One region of the Exiguobacterium sp. s89 genome, then DNA from elsewhere that is predicted to be linked to it. Evidence: a T-box and tRNA genes for the amino acid it is inferred to sense, from the RefSeq annotation. Region 1 holds a T-box; the other holds one or more tRNA genes.
The links. A T-box is a leader RNA that pairs with one kind of tRNA and senses whether it is charged. The one in region 1 lies ahead of KNO96_RS04815 (valine--tRNA ligase), so its partner is inferred to be a tRNA-Val.
Positions count from the first base shown of each region.

Region 2: it encodes a tRNA-Val, which carries the amino acid that the T-box ahead of KNO96_RS04815 (valine--tRNA ligase) is inferred to sense. The anticodon was not compared.

Region 1 covers NZ_JACSKS010000001.1:937,718-944,925, forward strand. Annotated here, with positions in the region: gene KNO96_RS04810 (hypothetical protein) at 1-614, opposite strand, end outside; gene KNO96_RS04815 (valine--tRNA ligase) at 709-3,360, opposite strand; T-box leader at 3,420-3,641, opposite strand; gene hemL (glutamate-1-semialdehyde 2,1-aminomutase) at 3,689-4,993, opposite strand; gene hemB (porphobilinogen synthase) at 4,990-5,970, opposite strand; gene KNO96_RS04830 (uroporphyrinogen-III synthase) at 5,967-6,599, opposite strand; gene hemC (hydroxymethylbilane synthase) at 6,625-7,208, opposite strand, start outside.
Region 2 covers NZ_JACSKS010000007.1:145-7,352, forward strand. Annotated here, with positions in the region: gene KNO96_RS13120 (DUF554 domain-containing protein) at 1-661, opposite strand, end outside; tRNA gene KNO96_RS13125 (tRNA-Val) at 810-882, opposite strand; gene KNO96_RS13130 (GNAT family N-acetyltransferase) at 968-1,525, opposite strand; gene KNO96_RS13135 (DMT family transporter) at 1,597-1,911, opposite strand; gene KNO96_RS13140 (DMT family transporter) at 1,908-2,252, opposite strand; gene KNO96_RS13145 (TetR/AcrR family transcriptional regulator) at 2,245-2,826, opposite strand; gene KNO96_RS13150 (alpha/beta hydrolase) at 2,942-3,724, shown strand; gene KNO96_RS13155 (aminopeptidase) at 3,763-5,001, opposite strand; gene KNO96_RS13160 (YkvA family protein) at 5,115-5,522, shown strand; gene KNO96_RS13165 (YitT family protein) at 5,598-6,464, shown strand; gene KNO96_RS13170 (putative bifunctional diguanylate cyclase/phosphodiesterase) at 6,570-7,208, shown strand, end outside.

The sequences.
Region 1 (7,208 bases):
ATGTAGTATAATCCATTCCCACTTGGTTGGTTCAATCGATACCGCTCCGCCCCATCGGCATTCTGATTGATCGGCTCCCCATCCCCTACACTGAATGCGTCGGTCATCAAAATGGTGACCAGTTGCGTCTCATCATACAAAGTCCACAGTTTTACAGGTCGTTCACTATCATCAATTTCACTATCGATTATGTACATCGAATCTTGTGGGAGCGCCAAACCATGTTGTGTTTTTTCAGAAACTCCAACTATTCCAAAGTGCTTCATTCCACGCATGATCCATTCCCCGTCACGTGAATAGTGATATACCCCAAAGGAAGGCATTTGGTTCGGATGACCAATCGCGATCAATCCGATGTCTCCAACTTTTGCCTCATAGATGACATCCTTTGTTGCAAGGCGTCTTTCTGATCCATCCTTATATTGCAGCGTGATTTGATGTACCACCGCATCTGACAATGATTCGGTCCCTTTTGGTACGTCTTCAACTAGCGTCCCTATCCATTCACTCGTTTCAATTTCCTCTCCACCTGTCTCGACAAACTCCATCTTTTCTGGTGACGTACATCCAGTCAGCCCCAATACAAGAACACCTATTATCCCGATCCGTCTCATCTCATATCCCCTTTTCTATATCCACCTCTCCAAATTCTACCAAAACACAAAAAAACCTTCTTCAGAGAATTAATCTCCAAAGAAGGTCCATATCTTACTTACGCAACTCTTCCAAACGGGCGCGGACCGCGTCACGCTTGTCGAGGTAATCTTTTTCTTTTGCTTTTTCTTCGTCGATGACGTGAGCCGGTGCCTTGGCGATGAAGCCTTGGTTTCCGAGTTTCTTCTGCACGCGCTCCACTTCTTTCTCATACTTCGCCACTTCTTTTTCAAGACGGGCGATTTCTTCTTCGAAGTTGATCAAGTCTGCGAGCGGGATGAAGAGCTCCGCTCCTGTCATGATCGCTGACATCGACTTATCCGGAGCCGTGAGGCCACGTCCGATTTCAAGCTCTGTCGCGTTCGTGAACTTGCCGATCGTCATTTCGTTCGCGCTCAAGTAACCTTGTGTCGTATCGTCGCTCGTCGAGATGAAGAGCTGGATCGTTTTCGACATCGGTGCGTTCACTTCGGCACGGATGTTACGAACCGAACGGATGACGTTCATCACCGCTTCAAACGCTGGAACCGAATCCGCAAAGTGAAGGTCGTCACGACGTGTCGGGTAGCTTGCACGAACGATTGAATCGCCTTCGTGCGGCAAGTGCTGCCAGATTTCCTCTGTGAGGAACGGCATGAACGGGTGCATGAGACGCATGATCGAATCGAGCGTATGCGCGAGGACCGAACGTGTCGTGTGCTTCGCTGCTTCGTCCTCACCATAGAGCGTGAGTTTCGCCATCTCGATGTACCAGTTACAGAACTCTTCCCAGATGAAGTTGTACAAGTAACGACCGGCTTCACCAAACTCGTATTTGTCGACGAGACGAGTCACTTGATCGATCGTGTCGTTCAAACGAGTCAAAATCCACTTGTCAGCAAGCGTCTTCTCACCCGTGAGGTCGATCTCTTCCACTTTGAGTCCGTCCATGTTCATGAGGGCGAAACGGCTCGCGTTCCAAATCTTGTTCGAGAAGTTCCACGTCGACTCGATTTTCTCCCAATAGAAACGAAGGTCGTTCCCTGGTGTCGATCCTGTGAGGAGGAACCAGCGAAGTGAATCCGCTCCGTATTGGTCGATGACTTCCATCGGGTCAACGCCGTTACCGAGTGATTTCGACATCTTGCGCCCTTCCGAGTCACGGATGAGACCGTGGATGAGCACATCGTTGAACGGTTGCTTCCCTGTGAACTCGAGTGATTGGAAGATCATGCGTGATACCCAGAAGAAGATGATGTCGTATCCTGTGACGAGTGCGCTCGTCGGGAAGTAACGGTTGAAGTCCGGTGCGTCCGTATCCGGCCAACCCATCGTTGAGAACGGCCAGAGTGCTGACGAGAACCATGTGTCGAGGACGTCCTCGTCTTGTGTCCAGTTCTCACTGTCCGCTGGCGCTTCTTTCCCTACATACACTTCTCCTGTCTCGTTATGGTACCAAGCCGGGATGCGGTGGCCCCACCAAAGTTGACGGCTGATACACCAGTCGCGGATGTTCTCCATCCAACGAAGGTATGTGCCTTCGAAGCGTTCTGGGACGAAGTTGACTTTCGTATCGTCGTTTCCTTGTGCTTCGAGTGCTGCTTTTGAGAGTGGCTCCATATCCACGAACCATTGTTTCGAAAGGTATGGCTCGATGACTGCGCCAGAACGCTCTGAGTGACCGACCGAGTGCGTGTGTGGCTCAATCTTCACGAGTGTGCCGTCTGCCTCTAGGTCTTTGACGAGTTGCTTACGGCATTCGAAGCGGTCGAGCCCTTCGTAAATGCCTGCGTTCTCGTTCATCTTCCCGCCTTCGTCCATGACGAGGATGCGTGGAAGTTCATGTCGATTCCCGATTTCAAAGTCGTTCGGGTCGTGGGCTGGTGTGATTTTCACGCAACCTGTACCGAACTCCATGTCGACGTAGTCGTCCGCAACGATTGGAATCTCACGGTTCATGACGGGAAGCATGATTGTCTTACCGATGAGGTGTGTGTAACGCTCATCTTTCGGGTTGACGGCAACCGCTGTATCCCCGAGCATCGTCTCAGGACGTGTCGTCGCGATCTCGATATGACCAGATCCGTCAGCGAGTGGATACTTCATGTGATAGAACGCACCCTCGACTTCTTGGTAAATAACTTCGATATCCGAAACGGCCGTCTTTTGAGCCGGATCCCAGTTGACGATATATTCGCCACGGTAGATCAAACCTTTTTCATAAAGACGGACGAATACTTCTTGAACGGCCTTTGAGAGCCCTTCGTCGAGTGTGAAACGTTCACGTGAGTAGTCGAGGCCGAGTCCAAGTTTTGACCATTGGTCGCGAATCGTCTTCGCGTACTCGTCTTTCCACTCCCACGTCTTCTCGAGGAACTTTTCACGTCCGAGGTCGTAACGCATGACGCCTTCTTCACGGAGCTTTTGCTCGACTTTCGCTTGTGTGGCGATCCCGGCATGATCCATCCCTGGGAGCCAGAGCACGTCATAACCTTGCATACGCTTGAGGCGCGTCAACAAGTCTTGAAGCGTCGTGTCCCAAGCGTGACCGAGGTGAAGTTTCCCCGTAACGTTCGGTGGCGGGATGACGATCGTGTACGGTTGTTTCGAATCGTCCTCATCTGCTTTAAATACATCGTTCTCTAACCAGTAATCGTACCATTTCGACTCCGTCGCACTTGGGTCGTACTTCGTCGGCATGGTGATTTCATTTGTCTCATGGGCCATGTGTAGCGCCTCCTCTATCTTATTGGTGAACACAAAAAACGGCTTCTCTCGTCCTATACGCTAAGGACGAAAGAAGCCGAATCTTCCGCGGTACCACCTTAGTTCGCCAACAAAGTGGCGCACTCAAAATCGAATAACGGTCGATAGACCGAACTTTCCTACTCCATTCAGAAAGTCAGCTCCGAGGCGACTTCCGCGTCCATCCCTCGCAACCTTTCACCAAGCGGTCACGTCTCTAAAAGGAATGAATGATGCGTACTACTCCTCATCAAAGCAATTCATCGTATCTGTTAAATAATTGTAGCGACAGAAACGTCAGCAGTCAAGATTAGAGTGAAAACTCTTCTTGAAGCTCCTTGAATGTCGCTTCGACCGCTGCGATCGTCTTCTCGATATCCTCATCCGTATGAGCAGTCGAGAGGAATAAGCCCTCGAACTGTGACGGTGGCAAGAATACGCCACGTGCTGCCATCTTCTGATAGTACGAGCGGAACATCTCAAGATTCGCCGATTTCGCTTTTTCGAAGTTCGTCACTTTCTCGTTCGTGAAGAAGAAACCAAACATTGAGCCGGCACGGTTCGTATCGTGCGGGATGTTGTATGTTTCACCGGCCTGCGTGAATCCTTCGGCGAGACGGTCTGCCTTACGCTCGAACTCGGCGTAATGCTCCGGTTTAAGTTGCGAGAGTGTCGTGTAACCGGCAATCATCGCGAGTGGGTTACCCGAGAGTGTACCCGCTTGATAGATCGGACCTTGTGGTGCGATCTGTTCCATGATTTCACGTTTCCCGCCATAAGCGCCGACCGGAAGTCCACCGCCGATGACTTTCCCGAGACATGTGAGGTCCGGGGTGACACCGAAGTACCCTTGTGCACAGTTGTACCCGACACGGAATCCCGTCATGACCTCATCAAAGATGAGGAGCGCGCCGTTTTGTTCCGTGATCTCGCGGAGTCCTTCGAGGAATCCTGGTTGTGGTGGTACGAAGCCCATGTTTCCTGCGGCCGGTTCGACGATGACGCCAGCAAGGTCGTCTCCGTATTTCTCAAAGGCGACGCGGACTGCGTCCAAATCATTGTAAGGAACCGTGAGCGTATGGCTCGCGAGCTCTTTCGGTACACCTGGTGAGTCCGGGAGACCGAGCGTCGCGACACCAGATCCGGCTTTGATGAGCAGCGAGTCACCGTGTCCATGGTAGCATCCCTCGAACTTCAAAATTTTCGTCTTCCCGGTGTAGCCACGTGCGAGGCGAAGTGCCGCCATCGTCGCTTCCGTACCCGAGTTGACCATGCGGACCATCTCGATTGATGGAACGCGGTCGATGACAACTTCTGCCATTTTCGTCTCAAGCTCGGTCGGCGTCCCGAACGTCCATCCTTTTTCAGCTTGTTCTTGGATCGCTTTCGTGACGACAGGGTGACGGTGACCGAGGATGAGTGGTCCCCATGAGAGGACGTAATCGATATATTCGTTGCCGTCGATGTCATAGACACGTGAGCCTTCACCGCGTTCGGCGAAGATTGGCGTCATGCCGACCGATTTGTAGGCACGGACCGGGCTATTGACACCGCCTGGCATGAGCGGGCGGGCTTGTTCGAACGCTTCTTGTGAGCGCGTTTGGTTATATGTCATGCGTAGTCTCCTTCCAAGTAGCGACAGACGTCTTTTGCGAAATACGTGACGATGAGGTCGGCACCGGCACGTTTGAATCCGACCATTGTCTCCATGACGATGCGTTCTTCGTCGACCCAGTCGTTCAGTGATGCAGCTTTAATCATCGCATACTCTCCACTCACGTTATACGCCACGATTGGCATATCGAGTGAGTCGCGCATGTCACGGATGATATCCATGAACGCGAGAGCCGGTTTGACGATCATGAAGTCGGCACCTTGCTCCACGTCCGATTGCGACTCGCGGAACGCCTCGCGACGGTTCGCCGGGTCCATCTGATAGCCTTTACGATCGCCTTCACCTGGAGCCGATTGGGCTGCGTCACGGAACGGTCCGTAATACGCAGACGCATATTTGACGCCATAGCTCATGATCGGGATATGGCTGAATCCGTTTTGGTCGAGACCTTCACGGATGGCTGCAACGAATCCGTCCATCATCGAACTTGGTGCGATGATATCGGCACCCGCCTGCGCTTGTGTGATTGCTGTCTGGACGTGAAGTGGAAGTGACGCGTCGTTATCGACGTCCCCGTCCTTCACGAGGCCACAGTGACCTGTCGACGTGTACTCACAGAGGCACGTATCGGCGATGACCGTGAGCTGTGGCGCCCACTCTTTCACTTTACGGATTGCTTCTTGGACGATGCCGTGGTCGTGATACGCTTCACTGCCTTCCGGGTCTTTATGTTCTGGTACACCGAACAAGAGCACGGATTGAAGACCGAGGTCGACGATTTCTTTAATTTCTTCTTCGAGTCGGTCAAGTGAATAATTGAAGACGCCAGGCATCGAGCTGACTTCACGTTTAATGTTAGTCCCTTCAATGATGAAGAGCGGGTAAATCAAATCTTCTTTTCGAACATGATTTTCACGTACGAGGGCACGCATCGACTTCGATGAGCGAAGACGACGGTGACGGTCAAACTGGTTCATGAAAAATCCTCCCCTACACACTGTATTAATGCATCCATAGTATAACATTCTGGCACTCGGACCGGTAATGTCGACACTTGTCGTACGGCACGCTCGGTCACTTCGCCAATGGCGTACCATGTCCCGTTAAAGTGGGACAGATGTGGCGTGAGCGCATCGACGGCCGACGGGCTCAAGACGAGCAGCGCCTTCACCGTCTCGAGTTGATGTTGTTGCACCGGTTTCAGTTGGACAGGGATTGTCTCGTAGACGACCCAGTCATATACATGAGGCAACATTGTCATATGGGACGTATTCGCCAAATTGCCGCGCGCGAACAAAACGATGTCATCCTTTGAGGCGACGTCACGCAACTGCTGAAAGAGTGCCTCACCGGTAAATGTTTCCGGCATGAGCGTGACAGTATAGCCTTCTGCTTCAAGTGCTCGTTTCGTCTTCTCTCCTACAGCGGCGACTTTCACGTCCCGCGTCAAATCTCGAAGTGCAGGTACCGCGTTTTGACTCGTGACGACGAGCCAGTCGAATCGTTCTAAGGGTGGTGGTACATGCGTTTCTCTCGTTTGAATAAGCGGGACATGATGAACGGAAAGACCGCTCGCCTCGAGCAGCGCCCGTTGCGAAGCGGTCATTCGTTTCGTTCCCGTGTACCAGAGGTCACTCATTGACCGAGGCGAGGATTTCGCGTCCGCCACGTTCAAGCAATTCTTCTGCGACGTCCATTCCGAGTGCAATCCCGTCCGTTGATGTTTTTGTCGTACGAAGCACTTCTTTTCCGTCCACTGATGCGATGAGACCTGTGAGCGTGACTTCGTCGCCATTGACTGTTGCAAAGCCACCGACCGGTACGTGACAACTTCCTTCAATCGCTTTCAAGAAAGTACGTTCCGCTGTCGCAGCTTTCGCCGTCACATCATCATGCAAGAGTTGAAGCACTGCCGTCACTTCTGCATCGTCCTTACGGCTCTCGATGGCAAGCACACCTTGTCCTACTGCAGGTACCATCAAATCTGGGTCGAGCGCTTCAAAGTCGACACGATCCATCCATCCCATCCGTTCAAGCCCTGCTTTCGCGAGCAGGATGGCGTTATAGTTCTCCGAATCCAATTTTTTCAGACGAGTATCGATGTTTCCTCGAATCCATTGAATTTCAAGGTCCGGACGTGCCGCCAAAATCTGTGCCCCACGACGGAGAGAGCTCGTTCCGACGATTGCTCCTTTCGGAAGTGTCTCGAACGTAT
Region 2 (7,208 bases), on a different contig from region 1:
CCACCAAAATTCCTGGCAATAAGTTGGCCACGCGAATTTTAGTGATACCTACCAAGTTCAAGCCGATTGCCACAATCATCACGCCACCGGTCGCTGTCATTTCTAAAATAAAGCTATCCATGAGCGACTCTGGAATAAACTTCATGATTTGAATAGCGAGAAGGGCAATTCCGCCTTGGTACAACAAGACAGGAACAGCTGAGAACATGACGCCAATCCCGAGCGTCGAACTTAACACGAGGGCCGTAAATCCATCAATCAATCCTTTTGTATATAAGACGTCATGATCACCGCGTAACCCACTATCGAGCGCGCCAATGATGGCCATTGCTCCGATAACAAAGATGAGCGTTGCAGTTACGAATCCTTCTGCCACACTAGATTGACTCCCAAGGCGCCGCTCAAGGCGATAACCGACTTCGTTCAATAATTCATCTAATTTCCACCATTCCCCGAGCGCAGACCCGACGACAAGACTCCCGATGACAATCAAGAAGTTTTCACTTTTCATCCCCATTTGAATGCCAAGTAAGATAACTGCAAGTCCGATCGCGGTCGTCACTGTTTCTTTCATACGCTCTGGAATGCGGTGAAATAAGAGACCTAACAATGCACCGATGATGATTAATCCGGCATTGACGAGGGTTCCCGTTAGCACCATTTTACATTCCCCCTCTCTTATGTATTGAAAGGAATATACCAATTGCTTTAGTTCATTGTCAATTCACAAAAAAAAGCCACTTCTCGCAAGAAGTGGCATCGCGGAAACCCACGTTCCTATGGGTTTCGCATCGGGTTTGGCACCCAAGTGATTCTGACTGGGCTCGAACCAGCGACCTCTACCCTGTCAAGGTAGCGCTCTCCCAGCTGAGCTACAGAATCAGGTCGTGTCCTCTCTTAAGGACACTATTAATATATCAAGAAACTATTGAGTTGGCAACTACTTTTTTATCTTTTTTATATTTTTTTATCGCGACATGTGTTGTCGGTTTATGTGTCGGCAAAGACGTTCCAAGTCACCAGCATAGACAGATACGAGCATGTCCTTGTACAACGTGTCTCGATCCCAGTGAAGACCATTCGCTTTGGCGACACGCTGAGATGGAACGTTTTCTGGATGAATGAGCGAAATGATTTCCTTTTCTCCTTCGGTGAAAGCATACTGCATCAAACGCGCAGCCGCTTCTCGTCCGTACCCCATATGCCAATGCTTAGGTGACAGCCAATAGCCGACTTCTAATTCGATTTTGCCATCTAATTCATGTAATAACGTACCGGCATGACCAATCGGTTCATCGTTTTCAAACGTCATGAGCTTCAATAGACCTGTTTGTCGACCAGTTTCATAACGGGCCAGTTGACGTTCGAACCATTCAATCGTCTGTTCATCTGTATACGGTCTTCCGTCCGGACTGATGAAGCGCATCACCCGAGGATCTTGGAGAAGCGATTTGACAAAATAAAAATCGGAGATCGTATACGGTTCAAACCGCAAACGTTCGGATTGCAACTCAACAAGATGCATCGTTTTCCGCCCCTTTCTTTCATCTCATAATCTGAACTATTCAATTCCCGTTTTCAGCTTGTTTTAATCCATTACGCTACAACTTTTAAGCCGACCACACTGCCGATAATCATCGTCAAATAAAAGATTCGCCAACGACTTGTCGATTCATCTAAATAGAGCATTCCTAAAATGACACCACCCGCTGCCCCGATACCGACCCAGATGGAATAAGCCAAACTAAGGGGAATGACTTCAAGTGACTTCGACAACAAATAAAAACTGAGCGCAAACGATAAAATCGACAAGATTGACCATTTTAAAATTTGATAGCCTTTTGATTTCCCCATAAAGAAGACGGCCGTCATCTCAGCAATCCCTGCACTAATCAAAAATATCCAACTCATACTTCTTCTCCTCCTGTCACTTGTTTCAAGCCGATGATTCCGATGATCAACGTCGTCACAAGTAAGAGTTTCCATCCACTAAGCGCCTCGTCAAATAAAAGGGCGCCGACAATAACCGTTCCGACTGCTCCAATTCCAGTAAAGACGGCATAGCCCGTACCTGCAGGAAGAACTCGAAATGCTTTCGCCAATAAGCCGAAACTGACAATCAAGAGGGCAATCGTCCATAGCGTCGGAGTGAGAACTGTGAATCCTTCTGATAACTTCATCGTCGTAGCCCAAATGATTTCAAGCAATCCGGCAAACAAGAGTGACATCCAAGCAACGCTTTCCTTATTCATTCCAACCCACTCCTTTCTTGAAAATCCGGAACGCGGCTTGTTGCCTCATCTCCCGATCATCTTCAAACATAAATAAAGACAGCAAGGCGCCATCTAAAAAACAATAGTAGGCAGCATATAGCTCTTCAAGCGGTTGGACCGGTAAATCCCCACGCTCCATCGCTAGACGGAATTGTTCTTTTTCAAAACGTTTTAATTCCGTTTCAACCTTTCCAATGACTTTCTCGATATAATCCCGAAATTCCGGAGGTGGTACGAGCAACATCCGTTTCGTCAACATCCATGTCTCGTGATCGCTGAAAAATGACGTGAGTGTACTAACAATCGAGTCAATCCGTTCTAAAGGTGGTCGTTCAACGGTGTTATCGCATGTTTTTTGCCACGCCTCTTCGTACCGATTCGCCATATCCGTCACGACTTGCTTAAACAGTTGCTCTTTCCCATCGATGTGGGCATACAACGAGGCCTTTCGGATTCCTACATCTTCTGCAACCGCTGCGAGCGATAGTCCTTCATATCCCTCACGGGCAAACCGTTTCCGAGCGGATTGCATAATCTTGTCTTTTGTATTCATGACTTTCACTCTCCTTCCACAACACTTTACCTAACGAACGGTAGGTAGTCAAACGAGATGATTGTTTTTTGACTCGTTTTTCCCCAAAATACGAAATAGAAAGAGGTGACGAATAATGATTGAACACTTGACTGTATCGATTCCGACGGAGAGAGCGACCGTACAAAAACGGATTGTCCGTGTGTTTCGACCGGACTGGGTCGAAGCTAGCACCCCGCTTCCTGTCCTGTATATGCATGACGGACAAAATGTATTTTCCGGAAACGCGGCTACATACGGGGAAGGTTGGGAAATCGACCGATGTATCGACACGCTACGTCTCCCCCTCATGGTCGTTGCCATCGCGAGTGCCCCGAATTGGTTAGATCGCTATGATGAGTATTCATACGCTGAGGATGAGATGTTATATCGTCGTATCGGTCCAGAACTCGCGAAAACACGTCCAACACTTGGTGGTCGAGGACGTCTTTATACAGACTGGCTCATGCACGAGTTAAAACCACGAATCGATAAAGAGTACGCGACAAACCCGGAAGATATCGGTGTCATGGGGAGTTCAATGGGGGGTGTCATCTCTCTTTATATGATGGCGACCTATCCTTCCATTCGCAGAGTCGGCTCGCTCTCCACTGCGGCATGGGCAAATCTTGATCCTTTGATTCACGAAATGAAACAAGCTAAGTTCGCTTGTAAACTGTATATGGATATCGGTACGAACGAAGAGAGCGGGCCATTCACTCCAAGCGACTACCTGTTCACGAATGCGAAACTGATTGAAGCCATCGCGCAAAAAGGCATCGCCTTCCGATACGAGGTCGAGCCGGACGCAATTCACCACGAATCCGCTTGGCGCCGTCGCTTGCCTAACGTTCTTCGTTATTTATATGACATCACATGAAAAAGAGCGAATTCCGAAATTGGAATTCGCTCGTTCATTTAAATGACCCAGTTCCCGTCACGCATGATTGCTTCTCGCGTGCCGTCTTCTTGCTCACCATCAATATTCATTTCCGCCGACCCAATCATAAAGTCAACGTGTGTCATCGAATCATTCGCGCCGTTCTCTGCGAGTTCATCTTGAGACATCGAAGGACCGCCTTCTAGGCATGTCGAGTATGCACGACCTAATGCCAAGTGACACGATGCATTTTCATCGAACAACGTGTTGTAGAATAGGAGACCCGAGTTCGAGATTGGAGAATCATCAGGAACAAGTGCCACTTCACCGATGCGACGTGCTCCCTCATCCATATTTAACAATTCATCAAGGGCCGCTTGCCCTTTTTTCGCTTCCGCCTTGATGACTTTACCACCCTCAAACCAAAGAGTAAATTCGTCAATCAAGTTTCCGCTGTAGCTGAGTGGCTTCGTACTCGACACATGCCCTTCCACAGAATCTTTATCTGCGAGTGTGAACACTTCTTCTGTCGGCATGTTCGCGATAAAGTCGATGCCATCGGCGTTTGGACCGCCACCACCAAGGAAGACGTGCTTTTTCGGAAGGCCGATTGTGAGTTCCGTCCCCGGTGCGGTGTAATGTAGTTTCGCATATTTTTTCTCTGTCAACAACTTCGCGCGACTTCGAAGAGATTGGTCGTGTGTGTCCCATGCTGCGACGACATCTTCTTGATCCATTCGAGTTGCTGCGAAGATGGCCTGCCATAGCGCAGCGACTGCATCCTCACGTCCTGAAAATACTTTTTGTGCCCACGCTTCTGACGCACCTGCGACGATTGACCAACTAACATTGTCACTCATCGTATATTGACGCCATTTCGCAAGTGCTTGACCTGCTGCACGGTTCGCGTCGGAGATTCGTGACGACTCGACACCGTTCAAGGCATCCGGGTCATCACTTACAATTGACAAGAAGGCTGTTTTTTCTTCAGCCAATTGCTCAAAACGAGCCTTTAACCAATCCGGAAACTCTTTAAATGAATCAGCCGGTGCATCAAAATAACGAATCTTTGAAGTCTCCTCATCGCTCCAGTTGACGAATACTTGTTTCGCTCCTGCCGCATAAGCAGCTTTCACCACATGGCGTACAAGTGGTGCTTGGCTAATATCAGCACGTACTTCTAATTGTTGCCCCGGTTGAATGTTCACACCTTTTTTTACCGCTAGCTCTGCATAGCGAGAAAAATCTGCCTCTGTCGGCATTGAAATCATAGACATATGTATCGTTCCTCCTTTTCGATTATCTTTATTTTCTTAAATTTCAGGAAAAGTTGCAACCAATGCGCAAAAACGGGCATATTAATAGATGAAGAATGAAGGAGGAATACACTATGGCAGATTGGAAAACAACATACACACACTTTTTAAAACAAGCAAAGGAAGACAACCACGATCGTGAATCACTCGGTGACTTGCTCGTTCAAGGTGAACGCGCACTCGCGAAAGTGACGATTGACGTTGCCTCAAATGAAATCAGCAATATCGAGCGTGAAGAAGAGCTCACCCTCTACTTCCAAATGAAACAAATGCTCAATATGTTGCGCGCGCTGTACAACAATCAATTCGAGATGCAATCAGACAAACAGGAAGAACTGATTGCGGCCATTCTTTACTTTGTCTCTCCGTTCGATGCGATTCCAGACGATGTTCCGCTCGGACTTTTTGATGATGCCCAGGTGATTGATTACGTGCATGAACAATTAGCAAGTGATATTGACCGATTCCATAACGAATTGTGACTTGAAATGATGTGGGAGTAGCAGTACGCTAGCATGAGACTTAGCTAAAGGAGGCGTAAGGCCTAGCCATTATTTATGTATGCAAAATCTCGAAAACGGGTTGCTCTCGAAACGGTACTGTTCATCATCGCCGGGACAATTCTTCAGTCTATCTTTGTCAGTTTACTTCTCAAACCGAACGAGATTGGTTCGGGAGGAATCGTCGGGATCACATTGATTTTCAACGAACTGCTCGGAACACCAATTGGAATGACCCAACTCGTGCTCAATATCCCCCTCTTCCTGTTGGGACTAAAATATTTAGGACGTCGCTTCATTTTAATGACAGGAATTGTGGTCGTGCTCTCTTCGATTCTGATTGATAGCTTGCCAATCCTTATTCCGCCAACCCCACTTGACGACCCACTCGTCGCTTCGGTGTTCAGCGGAATCGTCTCAGGTCTCGGACTCGCACTTCTCCTCTTTGCAGGAGCTTCCACGGGTGGACTTGATATTTTAGGGAAAGTCATCTATCTGAATAATCGAAATTTATCTTTACCTAAAATCTTTTTGACACAAGACCTGATTGTTTACATTCTCGTGTTTATTGTCTTTGATATAAAAGCCGTTATGTATGCTCTTGTACTAAGTTTTGTAAGGTCACGAACGTTGCTCACGATTCACAAATTCTTCTCCGCACAGAAACAATGTTTTATCATTTGCCAAAAAGCAGAAGAAATCAATTTGGTCATCAAGCAGAACTTAAAACGCGGGGTCACAATTATGGATGCAACAGGCGGATATTCAAACGACTCTAAAAAAATGTTGTATGTCGTCGTCCAAAACAATGAAATTCCACGACTACGTCAAATCGTTTCTGAAATTGATTCTGAGGCGTTTGTAACCGTATCTGAAATCGATTCGATCGTTGGAAACTTCAAGGAACATTCATATACGCTCTAATTTCATAAAAGTCGACAACAATCTATTTTTGTTGTCGATTTTTTGTGTAATTTTCAATCATCTATTCCGATAATAGATAAGAGCCCTATTTCAAAACAGAAGGAGGTGCATGAGTTGTCATTTTATTCATTGCGCCAATACGTTCCGGCGGTTCTCATCGGAACTTTTTCTACCGGACTTTTATTATTATTTTTAACCCCGCATGACCTGCTACACATCACGTTACTTATCTATTATCTCGTCATCCTAGGAGCAGCGATTCTATTTAGTGGAGTGGCTATTCTTAAGCATAGAGGGATGCGCCGCTTTATTCATGTTCTGATTAGTGCCGGAAATGTATGTTTTGTGCTTTACTTACTGATGCACCACTATTCACCTAGCGCAAATACACAATCGTTATTGTTTTTACAGAATTTCTTTTATTTGATTATGTCTTTGATCGTCATCACTCAATCGATTGAGGTTCGGACATTGAAACTACGAACGTTCGATTTATTTGCCTTGTTTAGCTTTCTCGTGATTAGTGGACTACATATTTGGTTCTATTCCACACGAGAAGTCTCGCTCGTTTCTCATCTGAGTGGTTTTGAAGAACAGATGTTACTCATCAGCCTTTACATGATGCTCGGATTCCTTTACTTGAATCGAGTCGTTTCAACCGGTCAACAATTCCGAATTCTTTTACTCGTCGGAATTCTAGGTTTCACAACCGCCTCAATTACAAACGCACTATTTTTGTTTTCA